Linked DNA regions of Methylomagnum ishizawai. Each later gene encodes a partner of the first gene's protein in a complex. Links are inferred from orthologs where the notes say so. Each region holds a gene or a part of one and is shown in the gene's direction. Other genes may lie near its edges.

Region 1 (4,558 bases):
GTTGGCGTAGACGATGGGCATGTCGTCCAAATCCGGGTCGGCCAGGGTGACGCCGTTCACGCATGCATCCAGGATCGTCGATAACACCTGGGGAATCAGGCCGGGGTCTTTTTCTGCCACGAAGAACATGGGTCTCCTCCCGCGTGGATGGTGTTGTTATGGGCCGGGCTTGCCCGGCGGGGGGCGTTCAGGGCCGGCCTTCGATCAAGCCCTTGAGATTCTGGACGGTGCGCTCGGCCCCTTCCTGCACGGCGAGCCGGATCAATTTCTCGAAGGGCCGCATATAGAGTTCCAATTCCGGCAGTTCGAAGGTGAACGCGACCTGGGTGGCCGCATCCGGGTCGGCCCGCCGCAATTCGTAGGCGCAATGATAGGCGTTGGAGACGCCGCTGAAGGCGATGCGCCGGTTGGGTTGGAGATCGGTGACGGCGAAGGTGGATTCGCTGCGGTGGCCGCGGTCAACCCGGACCTGCCAAGCCATGGAACCGACCTGCACCGGACCGTTGGACAGCGGTTTCAATTCGACCACCTCGGGCGACCACTTGGGGTAGTTGCTGAAAAATTCCTCGCCGATGAAATGGAACACGTCCTCCACGGGCTTCTTGATGACCGTGCTGGCCTTCGCCACGACCGGCTGTTTAGCGCCAAACAACATCGCTGTGCCTCCTTTGGGTTGATGCCTAACGAAACCGTCTCTTCCTTTTTATCCCGCTGGCCGCGGGTCTGCGGGTTCCCGAGCGCGGCTTGGGAATCGGCGATAGCGGAAAATATCGAATGCCGCCGACCGGGCCGTTCACGGCATATAGGTATCGACCCCCGCCAGCAGTAGATCGTATTGGGCCTCGACGATATCCTTCGCCACCTTGGCGGGCGCGCCGCCCACCACGTTGCGTTCGAGGCCGATCCAGCCCACCGCATCCTCCGGTCCCAGGCTGACGACATAGCCCAGGTCGCGGTAGAGATAAGGTTCCAACAGCCGCACCGGACTGGCGTGGCGCAGGATGTTGCGGGCCGCGAGCCGGCCCTTGCGCAGGGCGGTCTGGGCGCTCAGGGCGTTGGAGCCCGGCGGGCGGTAGCGCGAGCAATCCCCGGCGGTATAGATGCGTTCCAGCGCCGCGCCGCCGCTCACGACCTGGCCGAACCAGTTGGCCTCCCAGCGCTGGGCCGGGTTGTTGCCCAGGAACAATAGCGTCAGGTCCGAGGCCAAGGCCAGCGGCTGGCCGGAAGCGCGGGCTTGGAGCTGGAGGACGCCATCGGCCTGGGCCTGGAACCTTTGGTCGGGGTGGTAATCGATGCCGAGATCGGCCAGACGGACCTGCGCATAACGGCCCAGGCCGGGCCGGAATTGGCCGAGCGGGGCGGGGTCGGCGTCCACCAGCCGCAAACGGCAGGCGCTGCGCTGCCGCTGGAGGTAATGGGCGATCTCGAACAGGAATTGGATGCCGGTCGCGCCGCCGCCCACCACGGTCAGATAGCGCCCACGGGACTCGATGGCGTCGCGGTAGAGGTCGATCAAGCCGGAGCCGGTTTCGGTGCTGAAATCGTCCAGGTCCAGGGTTTCCGGGCTTTTTTCCGGCTTGCGGTAGCTGCCGCCGGTGGCGATCAAGAGGTAATCGAACTCCAGCGCCGCGCCATCGACCGTCAGGGCGCGTCCGGTATTCCATTGCGACAAGGCCGGTTCGTCGATGGGCAGCGCGGCTTGGACATGGCGGAAACCGAAGCGCCGGCCCAAGGCGCTGAACGGCACCTGGAACTCGGCCAGCGGGCGGCGGAAACTTTCGTGGAGACGGGTGATTTTGAGATGGTGGGGACGGGGGTCGATCAGGACCAGATCGGCATCCGGGCGCTGTGTCCTGAGGGCCGATAAAGCCGCCAAGCCCGCATAGCCGCCACCCGCGACCACGACCCGCAAGCGCCGTCTGCCGGGCATATAAAATGGCATGAACATGATGACCCCTTCCTGTTTCGGCGTGGATTGTAGAATTCCATTGCCGGGATAGACCGCCCATGATGGGGGAAAATTCAGCGTAAGCCCGGTCGGGTTTCTGCGATAATGCGCCCCCATGTCCGTCACCCGTCCATCGCATCCCCCCATGACCGGGACTCCCCCCGCCCTCGAAGCCCACCGACTCGAATGCCTGCGCGGCGATATCCCGCTGTTTTCGGGGCTGGGTTTCGGCGTCGCGCCCGGCCAGATCATGCAGATCGAAGGAGCCAATGGCAGCGGTAAAACCAGCCTGCTCCGCATCCTGGCCGGGCTGAGTCCCCCGAACGAAGGCGAAGTGCGCTGGCGCGGCACCAACATCGCCCACCGGCGCGCGGCCTTCTTCGCGGAAATCGGCTATCTCGGCCACCACCTGGGACTCAAGGCCGAACTCTCGGTGGGCGAAAACCTGCGTTTCGCCTTCGCCCTGAACGGCGCGGCCCTGGGCCAGGACAAACTGGAGCAAGCTCTGGACCAAGTGGGCCTCCTGGACCGGATGGATTTGCCGGTCCGCGCCCTCTCCGCCGGGCAGCGGCAGCGGGTGGCGTTGGCCCGGCTGGTGTCGTCCCCGGTGGCGTTGTGGATACTCGACGAACCCTTCACCGCGCTGGATGTGGGCGGCATCGCCCTGGTCCAACGCCTGCTCGAAGACCACGCCACCCGCGGCGGCCTCGCGGTGCTGACTTCGCACCAAGCGGTCGAGCTACGCGGCGGCTTGGTCAAACTGACCCTGGCATGAACGAACTTCTCCGCGCCTTCCTGGCCTTGCTACAGCGGGATTTGCTCTTGGCGTTCCGGCACCGGGGCGAATTGGTCAATCCCTTGCTGTTCTTCATGATCGTGGTGACGCTGTTCCCCCTGGGCGTCAGCCCGGAGGAAGCCTTGCTGCGCAAGATCGCGCCGGGCGTGATCTGGATCGCGGCCTTGTTGGCGGCGCTGTTCTCGCTGGAGAACATGTTCCGCTCCGATTTCGACGATGGCGCTTTGGAGCAAATCGCCCTCAGTCCGCATCCCTTGGCGGTGCTGGTGCTGGCCAAGGTGTTGGCGCATTGGCTGGTGAGCGGCCTGCCCATGCTGCTGATGGCCCCGGTCTTGGCGCTGTTCCTGGCCCTGCCCGGTCCAGCGGTCTATGCCCTGGAAATCACCCTCCTGGTCGGCACACCCTTGTTGAGCCTGATCGGGGCCATCGGCGTGGCTTTGACGGTGGGCCTGAGGCGCGGCGGGGTGTTGCTGACCCTGTTGGTTTTGCCCTTGTATATCCCGGTCCTGATCTTCGCCACCAATGCCGTCGCCGCCGCCGCCGCCGGGATGCCGGTGGAGGGGCAGCTTTATTTCCTGGGCGCTTTGCTGGTCTTGGCGCTCACCCTCGCGCCGCTGGCGACCGCCGCCGCGCTGCGCATCAGCCTGAGTTGACACCATGTGGAACGCTATCTGGTTGTTTTTCCATAAACTGGCCTCGCCCAAGCATTTCTACCGGATCGCCGGGAAGCTCATCCCCTGGCTGGGCGGCGTCACCTTGATCTTCATGGTCGCGGGGCTTTACCTCGGCCTGTTCGTGGCCCCGCCCGATTACCAGCAGGGGCAGAGCTATCGCATCATGTTCGTGCATGTGCCGAGCGCCTGGATGTCGATGTTCATCTATACCTTCATGGCGGTCCTGAGCGCCATCCACCTGATTTGGAACATCAAGCTGGCCGATGTGATGGTGCGCGGCTCGGCGGCCCTGGGGGCGTCGTTCACCTTCCTGGCCTTGGTGACGGGTTCCCTATGGGGCAAGCCGATGTGGGGGGCGTGGTGGGTGTGGGATGCGCGGCTGACCTCGGAATTGATCCTGTTGTTCCTGTACCTGGGCTATATCGCCCTGGTCTCGGCCATCGAAGAGCCGCGTTCGGCGGCGCGGGCCGGGGGCGTGTTGATCCTGGTCGGCGTGGTGAACATTCCGATCATCCATTACTCGGTGGAATGGTGGAACACCTTGCACCAAGGCCCGACCGTGACCAAGTTCGACAAGCCCTCCATCCATTTCAGTATGTTGCTACCCCTGCTGCTGATGGCGCTGGCGTTCCAGTTCTACTATTTCACCGTGGCGCTGATGCGGGCCAGGGCCGAGGTGCTGGACCGGGAGCGGCGCAGCGCCTGGGCGCAGGACGTGGTGGAAGGCGCATAAAAAAAACCCGGTGGGGGCGACCCCGCCGGGTTTTTTTAATCTTTCGCGCAGGGCGAACGATTACTTCATGGCGCCTTTACGGAAGCCGCGATCCAGCTTGTCGTTGATCGCCTGTTCAGCGCGTTGAGCGGCGGCAGCGGCCTTGTTGGCGGCGGCTTCAGCAGCCTGGGCGGAGGACAGCGCTTCGTCGGCGGTGCTCTTCACGGAGGAAATTTCAGCCTTCAAGCCATCAACCTGGGTTTGCAGGTTGGTGATGTCGGACTTGCTCGCGCAGCCCACGGTCAGGCCGGCAGACAACAAAACTGCGGTCAACTTGATTGCTTTCATCATTGCTTCTTTCCTTTTTATTGGATTGGAAAATTTTACGGGACATCGCCGCCCGATAGGGCGACGAATGCCACTCAAGT
Region 2 (8,786 bases), 3.9 Mb from region 1 along the record:
CATCGGTTCGTCGCTGTGGGGGGCGGCGGTGCGATCCTATCCAGCCTGGATGGACGCCATTGGATAGCGCATTCTTCCGGTACGACCTCCGCCTTGAGCGCTATCGCCTGGGGGGGAACCACCTTCGTCGCGGTCGGCGAGGGCGGGATCGTCCTCACCAGCCCGGATGGGACGACCTGGACCCGGCGCGACTCGGGAATCTCGAACGCGCTTTTCGGCGTATCACGGGGCCATGGCGGGTTCGTGGCCGTGGGCGAAGGGGGCACGATCCTGACCAGCCCGGACGGCACCAACTGGACCGGCCAACTTTCGGGGACGGTGAACCGATTGGTCACCGCCGCCTGGGGCCATCGCCAATGGGTGGCCGCGGGTCAAAACGGCACGCTCTTGACCAGCCAATGCCCCTGATTCCGTGGTGTGGATGGGCACCGGGCCGAATCCGCTCCCGTGGCGCGGGCCGCATTCCCACGGGGACCGTGGGAGCGATGGGATTATGCCGTTGAAATTTCCCCGTGCCATGGCTTTCAATATCCTTGGATAAAAACCTGATCAAACTACAAATCACAAGCTACGAACCATAAAGCGCGCAGTGGTTTCCAAACCGATATTTATAGAATCCGACAACCTAATGCAATCCATGCCCATCAAAACAAGACTGGAATGGCTGGACGGGCTGAGGGGATGGGCCTGTGTCGTGGTATTCCTACACCACTTGGTCGGCGCTTTCCTACTGGAATATATTCCAGAATACAACGGCCCATGGAGTCTGTTCATCACCGATGGCGGCCTCGCGGTATATGTCTTTTTCGTGATTTCCGGCTTCGCCCTGAGCGTGAAAGGGGTTTATGGGGACGGCGGCGATTTGCTCGTGGCCACCACATCGAGATATTTCAGGCTGGCTATTCCGGTATCCGTCGCCTCCCTGATCGCGTTTTTGTTGATGAAGGCGCATTTGATCTTCAACCAGGACGCGGCCCGATATTTGGCCACCGTGAGGGGGTGGGATACCACTACCTATAATTGGATCGGCGACCACTTCCATACCAAGCCCAGTTTGGGCGGAATGCTGACGTTTGCCTTCTACGAGTGCTTTTTCGAATATCAGCCGAAAACCAGCTATAACTCAAGTTTATGGACTATGCAGACCGAACTGCTGGGTTCGTATATGCTTTATTCGTTCATCGCCATTTATAGGAGCCATGGCAAAGCCAACTGGCCCATCGCTCTTATTTTGCTGGCCTTCCTCTATCTGAAAAGCCAAAAGCTGGCTTGCTTCTGGCTGGGCTATCTCCTCTGCGAGCTCAATAAATCGCACTTCGATAAGCGCGATCTTGATTCCATCGGATCGGATATATTGGCATTCGCGATCATCGCCATCGATGGGTATATATCGACTTGGCATAGGGGGTTCGAGAATCACCCGAAAGTGATGTGCCTCATGGCGATAGTATCGTGCTGGCGGTGGCCCTATCCCCGCGCCTCAAAGCGCTGCTTTCCTCCGGTTGGTCGCTTTTCCTGGGGAAAATATCGTTCCCCCTCTATCTGATACAGATCGTTGTCATATGCTCGTGGTCGTCCTTTTTGCTTATCGCATTGCCGGGATTGGGCCTGGGAAAAGCCATGACGGCGGGTATGATATTGGTCACGACCGCCATGATATGCTTGGTAATCAGCCGGTATCTGCTCGCGGTGGAAACAATGAGCATGAGGCTCTCCAAAGCCATCGCTTTGAAATTGCTTCCGTGATCGTGGCGGAGGCGTCCGCCCGCCCGGATCGGTCCCGCCGCCACCTCCCTATATTTCTTTCAATCTCCCAGGAGCAACCTCCGATGTCCGAACACAATGGCCGTGGTTTCGAGAAAGGCCGCTTGCAATCCCTGAGCGATGGCGTGTTCGCCATCGTGATGACCCTCCTCGTGCTGGAAATCATCGCCGACGAGGTCACGGGGGCCGCTTCCGCCGCCGAACTCCATAAGGCGCTGTTGGAACTGTGGCCCAAGGTGCTGAGCTACGCTATCAGCTTCGCGGTGGCGGCGGTATTCTGGGTCCACCAGCACGCCGACCTCCACCACCTGACCCACACCGACAACCGCTTCTTGTGGATCAATATCTTCTTCCTGTTCTGGATTTCGCTGCTGCCGTTCTCCGCGGCCATGCTCGGCGAGCATCACCAATACGCCGTGGCCAGCATCATCTACGGCTGCAATATGATCCTGGCTTCGCTGACCCTGCATGCCAGTTGGCTCTACGCCGTCCGCAACCACCGGCTGGTCAAACCCGACCTCGGTCCCGAGGTCATCCGCCAGGCCAACCGCCGCTTGCTGGTCGGGCCGCCGTTCTACGCCCTGGGCATAGCCATCGCCTTCCACAGCCCCCATGCCAGCTATCTGGTGTATGTGCTGATGGCGGTCCTGTACGTGGTGGCGGGACTCGTCCCCCGCCGCTGGCGGCTCCCGATACTGAGCGCGGCGGATGGCGAATGAGCGGGGCCGGTGGAGTGCCGGGATTTCCGCTAGCCTTAGCCTATGAACCAACCCCAAGGGGGCATCCATGGATATTTCGGGTCTTTCCGATTCGGGCCTGATGGCCCTGGCCCAGGCCATGAACGACAGCAAGCTGCAAGAGAAGATCGGCGCTTCGGTGATGAAGATGGCGAACGACCAAGCCAAGCGGGAGGGGCAGGACGCGCTCCAGCTCATCGCCTCGGCCACGCCTTCCGGGCCGCTCGGCCATAACCTCGATGTCTGGGCTTGAGACCGGGGCCGTCCGGGTTGGGTCCGCCCTGGCGCGGAAGGGGCCGGGCGTCCCTGCCCGGTGCTGGGTTTACGCGGTTCTGGCCGTCCTGCTGGCCCCATAGCGGGCGATCAGCCGTTCCAGCCGTGCCGGGTCGCGCAGGCAGGCGTTGAATTCGCTATCGAGGTATTGCTCGTAATGGCGGATCAACACGCTGTCGGTGGGGCGGGGCGGGGCGACCGATTTCAGCATATACAGGACGTGGTGCAGGAAATGCCTGCGGAGTACGGAATCCTGGGGAATCAGCGGCGGGCGCGGTGCCGGGGCGGCGGCGGGTTCCGGCGCGGCCGGTGGCGGTTCTTCCGGGATCGGGGCCGCGTCCGCTGCGGCGACAAGGTGGGCGGGTTCCCCGACCGGGGCCGGAGGCGCGGTCACGGCCAGCGCTGCGATCCGGGCCGCGTACCCGGCCCGCAATTTGAGCAGGCTGGCTTCATCGCGCAGGCAAGCGTCGACGAGGCTCTGGATCAATTGCCCATGATGGCGGACCAGGACGCTATCGCTGGGGCGCGGCCCGGCAACGGTCTGCGCCATCAGGGCCGTGTGCTGCATGAAGTGGCGGCGCAACACCGAATCCTCCGGCACCCAGGCCGGGCGTGGGGCACGGACGGGCGGGGCGGCGACCGGCGCGGTTTCGACCGGGATCGGAGCGGCGGTGTTGGCAACAAGGGGTTCCTCGACCGGCGTCGGCGCTTCGGTGACGGTGGCGGCTGGCGCGACCGGGACTGGCGGCGCGGCCAACGCCGCCAAACGCGCCGCGTAGTCGGCCCGCAGCTTGAGCAGGCTGGCTTCATCGCGCAGGCAAGCGTCGACGAGGCTCTGGATCAATTGCCCATGATGGCGGACCAGGACGCTATCGCTGGGGCGTGGACCGGCGACGGTCTGCGCCATCAGGGCCGTGTGGTGCAGGAAATGGCGGCGCAGCACCGAATCCTCCGGCACCCAGGCCGGGCGCGGTGCCGGGGTCGGCGCGGGGGCGGCCTCGACCGGCACCGCCGCCACGGCGGGAGGCTCGGCCACTTGCGCCGCTGCGGGAGCGGGTTCGCTGGCCGGTGGCGGCGGTTCGGTGGCGCGGAGTTGGGGGGCGGTTGCCGGGGTTTCCGGGGCGGGTTCGGCCTGGGTTTGGGGCCGGGGCGGAATATCGGGGCGCGGCTGGTCCACCGCGTGGTGGCGGGTGGATTGGGGGGACCATGCGAGCCTATATATGAGATAAACCAGCGCTAGGACTAATAAAACGGCTATGGCGGTTAGCATATAATCATTATTAGGTGGTTGTTGTAAGGGCGGAATCCCGCATGGAGTAAACCAATGCTTGGCGGCGGCGGGGTTGGGACGCCTTGCCAGCGGCCAGTTTCCGGTGATTACGGAGGGTTTCGATAAACGGGGTCCGGCATATTCGCGGTCCGATGGGTTTTGTCGTCGCCGTCCATAAACGCCTTTTTCCGAAACCCCGGCGTACGGGGTTTGCCAAGGTCGGAAGGCACCCTGGATAAAAGGTCGCCGGGGTGGTTTCATCGCGATTATCTTGGACCCCCGGCCTGGGCTTGAGAGAGTGCCAAAGAGCCGATGATCTTGCAACTCTTTTCTAGCCGCGCCGGGTGGGGCGGCGGGGCCGGTTTCCATCGCGCAATCAATGCTTTAGGGCCAGGATCACCTTGAAGCCCTCGGCCTCCGCCAGGGTTGCCGCCCGCGCTCCCAGTGTTTCGATTTCCGGCTCGTAGGGCAGATGCCGGTTGGCGACCAGGAACAAGCGGCCGCCCGGTTTGAGCGCCGCAAGTCCCGCCCGCACGAAGGCCCGGCCCAGCGCCGACACCGCCGCCCGCCCCGTGTGGAACGGCGGGTTCGTCACCACGAAATCCAGCCGCGACACCGGCAGGCCCAGGGTCACATCGGCCCAATGGAATTGCGCCGCCGGGTGTCCTTCCAGGTTGCGGCGGGCGGCGTCCAGCGCCTTGTGTTCGGATTCGAACAGGTGCAATTCGGCGATGCGGCGCGGGCGGGCCAGGATTTCCCGGCTCAGATAGCCATAGCCCGCGCCCAGGTCGGCCCCGCGCCCGGCCAGATCGTCCGGCAGGTGGCGGGCCAGGAGGCGCGAACCCAGGTCCAGCGCCTTCCAACTGAACAAGCCGGGCCGGCTCATCAAGCCGGTGTCCGCGATACCATGCCAATCCCCGCCTTGCAACCAAGCATCCAACAGGCCGCGATCCAGCTTGGCCGAATCCTTCCGGGCCAGGAACACCCGGCATTTGTGCTTGCTATAGGTTTCGACGCCGCCCATCAGCTCGGCGCAGCGGCGTTCCAGCGAGGGCGCGCCCAGGTCGTTGGCGGCGCTGACGACCAAGCTGCCGCCTTCGTCCAGCAATCCGGCGGCGCGGGCGTAGTGGTAGAGGACTTCTTCCTTGTGCTTGGTGGCGAACACGAGGCAGAGGGCGGCGGGGGCCGCGGGTTCGTCGGTGCGGACTTCGAGGCCGCGCCGGGCCAGGGCGTCGGCGCCGGGCTTGTCGGTTTGGTAATAATGGACGGGGCGCGGCGCGAGCGCGTCCAGATAATCGCCGGGCAGGGCGCGGAACACGGCGGCGGGACCGCCGCCCGCCAGGATTCCGGGGTGGCGGTCGATGAAACTGGCGAGCGCGGCGGCGCGGGGATCGTGCGGGGAAGCCATGGGATACGGGTACTCGGGCGATGGGGATGACAGGGGTTTTTCCGGTATTCTGACAGGCCACCCGGTGCCGACGCCATCCAAAGGAGCCTAAACCCATGTCCAGCCCGATCCGCCTGCCGTATTTCGATGCCTTGCTCAAGCTGTTGGACGAGGGGCATCCCGTCCTGGAACAAGTGTTCGGCCACCATGTGCATTGGGGCTATTGGCCCGAACCCAAGCGCGCGACCGGCACGCCGGAGGATTTCGCGCAAGCCGCCGAAGCCTTGTCGCGGCTGGTGTACCAAGCGGCGGGCGTGGCCGATGGGATGCGGGTGTTGGATGCGGGCTGCGGTTTCGGCGGCACCACGGCCAGCTTGAATGCGAATTTCGAACGCATGGCCCTGGCCGGGCTGAATATCGATCCGCGCCAACTCGAAAGGGCCGGGAGCCGCATCCAAGCCCGGCCCGGCAATACCCTGGAATGGATCGAGGGCGATGCCTGCGCCCTGCCGTTCGAGGACGCCAGTTTGGATGCGGTGCTGGCGGTGGAATGTATTTTCCATTTCCCCAGCCGGGAGCGATTCTTCCGGGAGGCTTTCCGGGTGTTGAAGCCGGGCGGACGGCTGGCCTTGTCGGATTTCCTGCCGACGGTGGGTTTGAAGCCGTTCATCGGCCTGGCGGGGATGTGGCCCGCGACCTTGGGGTTTTATGGGCGTTGCGATTTCCGCCATGGTTTGGAGGATTACCGCCGTCTGGCGCAAAGTACCGGGTTCGCCGTGCGCTGTGAGCGGGATATTACCCAGGAGACCCTGCCGACCTACGATTTCATCCGCAAACTGGCCAAAGAGTTCACCCTGCCCAGCGTGTCGGCGGCGGCGGAGACCCTGTTCGCCGAATGGGCGAGCCGGTGGGGGGTGTTGCGGTATAGGGTGCTGGGGTTCGAGAAGGCGGGTGGATAAGCGGCTCCAACGGGTCGGATGCGGGGGCGGTGGGATGTTCCGCCGTGCCGCATCCAGCCACGGATCGCCCAGCATTTCACAGCCAACCCCCCGCCAAACCGCTAGAATATCCCGCCTCGCATCCCAACCCCCGATGGGGCGGTTCCCCAAGCGCTCCGCGCCGGTCTCTCCTTCCATCCACATCCGCTATCGCAATGAACTGGAACGAATTCTTCTCCATGGGCGGCTACGCCCTCTATGTCTGGACTTCCTATGGCCTGATGGCCGTGATCCTGATCCTCAATCTGCTGGCACCCCTCAAGCGCCATGCCGGGGTGCTGAAAACCATCGCCCGCCGCCTCAAGCAAGAGCAACGGAAGCCGTCATGATGACTCCACGCCAAAAACGCATGACCGTGGTGGGGCTGATCCTTCTGGGGGTCAGCGTCGCGGCCTTCCTGGCCCTCACCGCGTTCCAGAAGAACCTGCTGTATTTCTACACCCCCAGCCAGGTCGCCGCCGGGGAAGCGCCGAAGGGTTATCCGTTCCGGGTCGGCGGGCTGGTGGTGCCGGGCACGGTGCAGCGGGAAGCCAACGGCACGACCGTCCATTTCACCCTGAGCGACGGCGGCCCGGCCACGGTGAAGGTGGTCTATACCGGCATCCTGCCGGACCTGTTCCGCGAAGGGCAGGGCATCATCTCCATCGGCCAGCTCAACCCGGCCGGCGTGTTCGAGGCCAGCGAAGTCCTCGCCAAGCACGACGAGAACTACATGCCGCCCGAAGTCGCCGATTCCCTCAAACAGAATGGGCAAGCGCCCATCGATTACCAAGGGTGGAAGAAATGAGTCCCGAACTCGGACATCTGGCTTTGATCCTGGCCTTGCTGACCGCCTTGATGCAAGCGACCTATCCCTTGCTGGGCGCGGCGCGGCGCATGCCCGCCTGGATGGCGGTGGGACCCGCCGCCGGGCGGGCGCAATTCCTGTTCCTGGCGGTGTCCTTCGGCTGTCTGGTGGCGGCGTTCGTCAACCATGATTTCTCGGTCATGTACGTGGCCCAGCATTCCAATAGCAGCCTGCCGCTGTATTACCGCATCTCGGCCACCTGGGGGGCGCACGAAGGTTCCATGCTGCTATGGGCCTTGATCCTGGGGCTGTGGACGGTGATGGTGACGGCGTTCAGCCGGGGCTTGTCGCTGGAATTCCAAGCGCGGGTTTTGGGCGTGATGGGGCTGGTGAGCGTCGGGATTTTGCTGTTCATCCTGCTGACCTCGAATCCCTTCGAGCGCATCGTCCCGGCTCCCGCCGACGGCAACGACCTCAATCCCTTGTTGCAGGATTTCGGCATGACCATCCATCCGCCCATGCTGTACATGGGCTATGTGGGCTTGTCGGTGGCCTTCGCCTTCGCCATCGCGGCCTTGCTGGGTGGTTCCCTGGATTCGGCCTGGGCGCGGTGGTCGCGGCCCTGGACCTTGATCGCCTGGGTGTTCCTGACGGCGGGGATCGTGCTGGGTTCGTGGTGGGCGTATTACGAACTGGGCTGGGGCGGTTGGTGGTTCTGGGACCCGGTCGAGAACGCCTCGTTCATGCCCTGGCTGGTGGCGACGGCCTTGCTGCATTCGCTGGCCGTGACCGAGAAGCGCGGCGCGTTCAAAGCCTGGACGGTGTTGCTGGCGATCTTCGCCTTTTCCCTGAGCTTGCTCGGGACGTTCCTGGTCCGTTCGGGGGTGCTGACTTCGGTCCACGCCTTCGCCTCGGACCCGGCGCGGGGCTTATTCATCCTGATGTTGCTGGCGCTGGTGGTGGGCGGTTCCTTGCTGCTGTACGGCCTGCGCGCCCCGGCCATCCGCGATACCGCCCAATTCGGTTTCGTCTCCAAGGAAAACCTCTTGCTGTTGAACAACATCCTGTTGGTCACGGCCAGTGCCAGCATCCTGCTGGGCACTTTGTATCCGCTGGTGCTGGACGCCTTGAAACTGGGCAAGATTTCGGTGGGTTCGCCCTATTTCGCCAGCGTGTTCGCGCCCTTGATGACCCCGATTTGCCTGCTGGCCGGGATCGGGCCGATGCTGGCCTGGCGCGAGGCGAGGATCGGCCAGTTGTTGTTCCGGGTGCGTTATCTGGCCCTGGCGAGTTTGCTGCTCGGCATAGTCTTCACCGCCGTGTTCTGGAATATCGCCGATATCAAGGCGCTGGCGGGATTGACGATGGCGTTCTGGCTGGCGGGCAGCGCGGGTTTTACCCTGTGGAACCGGCTCCGGCTGCGCGGCGGCTTGGCGGAGGGTTGGCGCTCGCAATCGCGCAGCGTATACGGCATGACCCTGGCCCATTGTGGTATCGCGGTGTTCCTGGTCGGCGTGGTGCTGTCGAATGGTTATAGCGAGGAAAAAATCGTCAAGCTGGCACCGGGCGA

Evidence for each region.
Region 2: the proteins of ccmB (region 1) and ccmE are in contact, whole or in part, in a solved structure (PDB 8CE8), measured with the Escherichia coli proteins. The link is inferred for Methylomagnum ishizawai from one-to-one orthologs.

What each region holds. Positions count from the first base shown.
Region 1 is NZ_AP019783.1:4,537,500-4,542,057, reverse strand. Bases 1,593-4,558 are described here. They hold ccmB (heme exporter protein CcmB), read left to right. Parts: upstream 1,593-2,719; coding sequence 2,720-3,397; downstream 3,398-4,558. Other genes in these bases: K5658_RS20485 (Lpp/OprI family alanine-zipper lipoprotein), read right to left, coding at 4,212-4,481; K5658_RS20490 (heme ABC transporter permease), read left to right, coding at 3,402-4,151; ccmA (cytochrome c biogenesis heme-transporting ATPase CcmA), read left to right, coding at 2,094-2,723; K5658_RS20505 (NAD(P)/FAD-dependent oxidoreductase), read right to left, coding at 1,593-1,948. In the rest of the region: K5658_RS20515 (PAS domain-containing protein), read right to left, coding at 1-129; K5658_RS20510 (SRPBCC family protein), read right to left, coding at 188-655; more of K5658_RS20505, read right to left, coding at 794-1,592. UniProt on the Escherichia coli protein: Required for the export of heme to the periplasm for the biogenesis of c-type cytochromes.
Region 2 is NZ_AP019783.1:656,920-665,705, forward strand. Bases 5,581-8,485 are described here. They hold ccmE (cytochrome c maturation protein CcmE), read left to right. Parts: upstream 5,581-6,754; coding sequence 6,755-7,216; downstream 7,217-8,485. Other genes in these bases: K5658_RS02885 (class I SAM-dependent methyltransferase), read left to right, coding at 5,581-6,390; ccmD (heme exporter protein CcmD), read left to right, coding at 6,585-6,758; K5658_RS02900 (heme lyase CcmF/NrfE family subunit), read left to right, coding at 7,213-8,485. Also shown: K5658_RS02855 (WD40/YVTN/BNR-like repeat-containing protein), read left to right, coding at 1-408; K5658_RS02860 (acyltransferase family protein), read left to right, coding at 629-1,546; K5658_RS02865 (TMEM175 family protein), read left to right, coding at 1,830-2,483; K5658_RS02870 (YjfB family protein), read left to right, coding at 2,551-2,754; K5658_RS02875 (hypothetical protein), read right to left, coding at 2,824-3,951; K5658_RS02880 (class I SAM-dependent methyltransferase), read right to left, coding at 4,421-5,452; more of K5658_RS02885, read left to right, coding at 5,548-5,580; more of K5658_RS02900, read left to right, coding at 8,486-8,786. UniProt on the Escherichia coli protein: Heme chaperone required for the biogenesis of c-type cytochromes. Transiently binds heme delivered by CcmC and transfers the heme to apo-cytochromes in a process facilitated by CcmF and CcmH.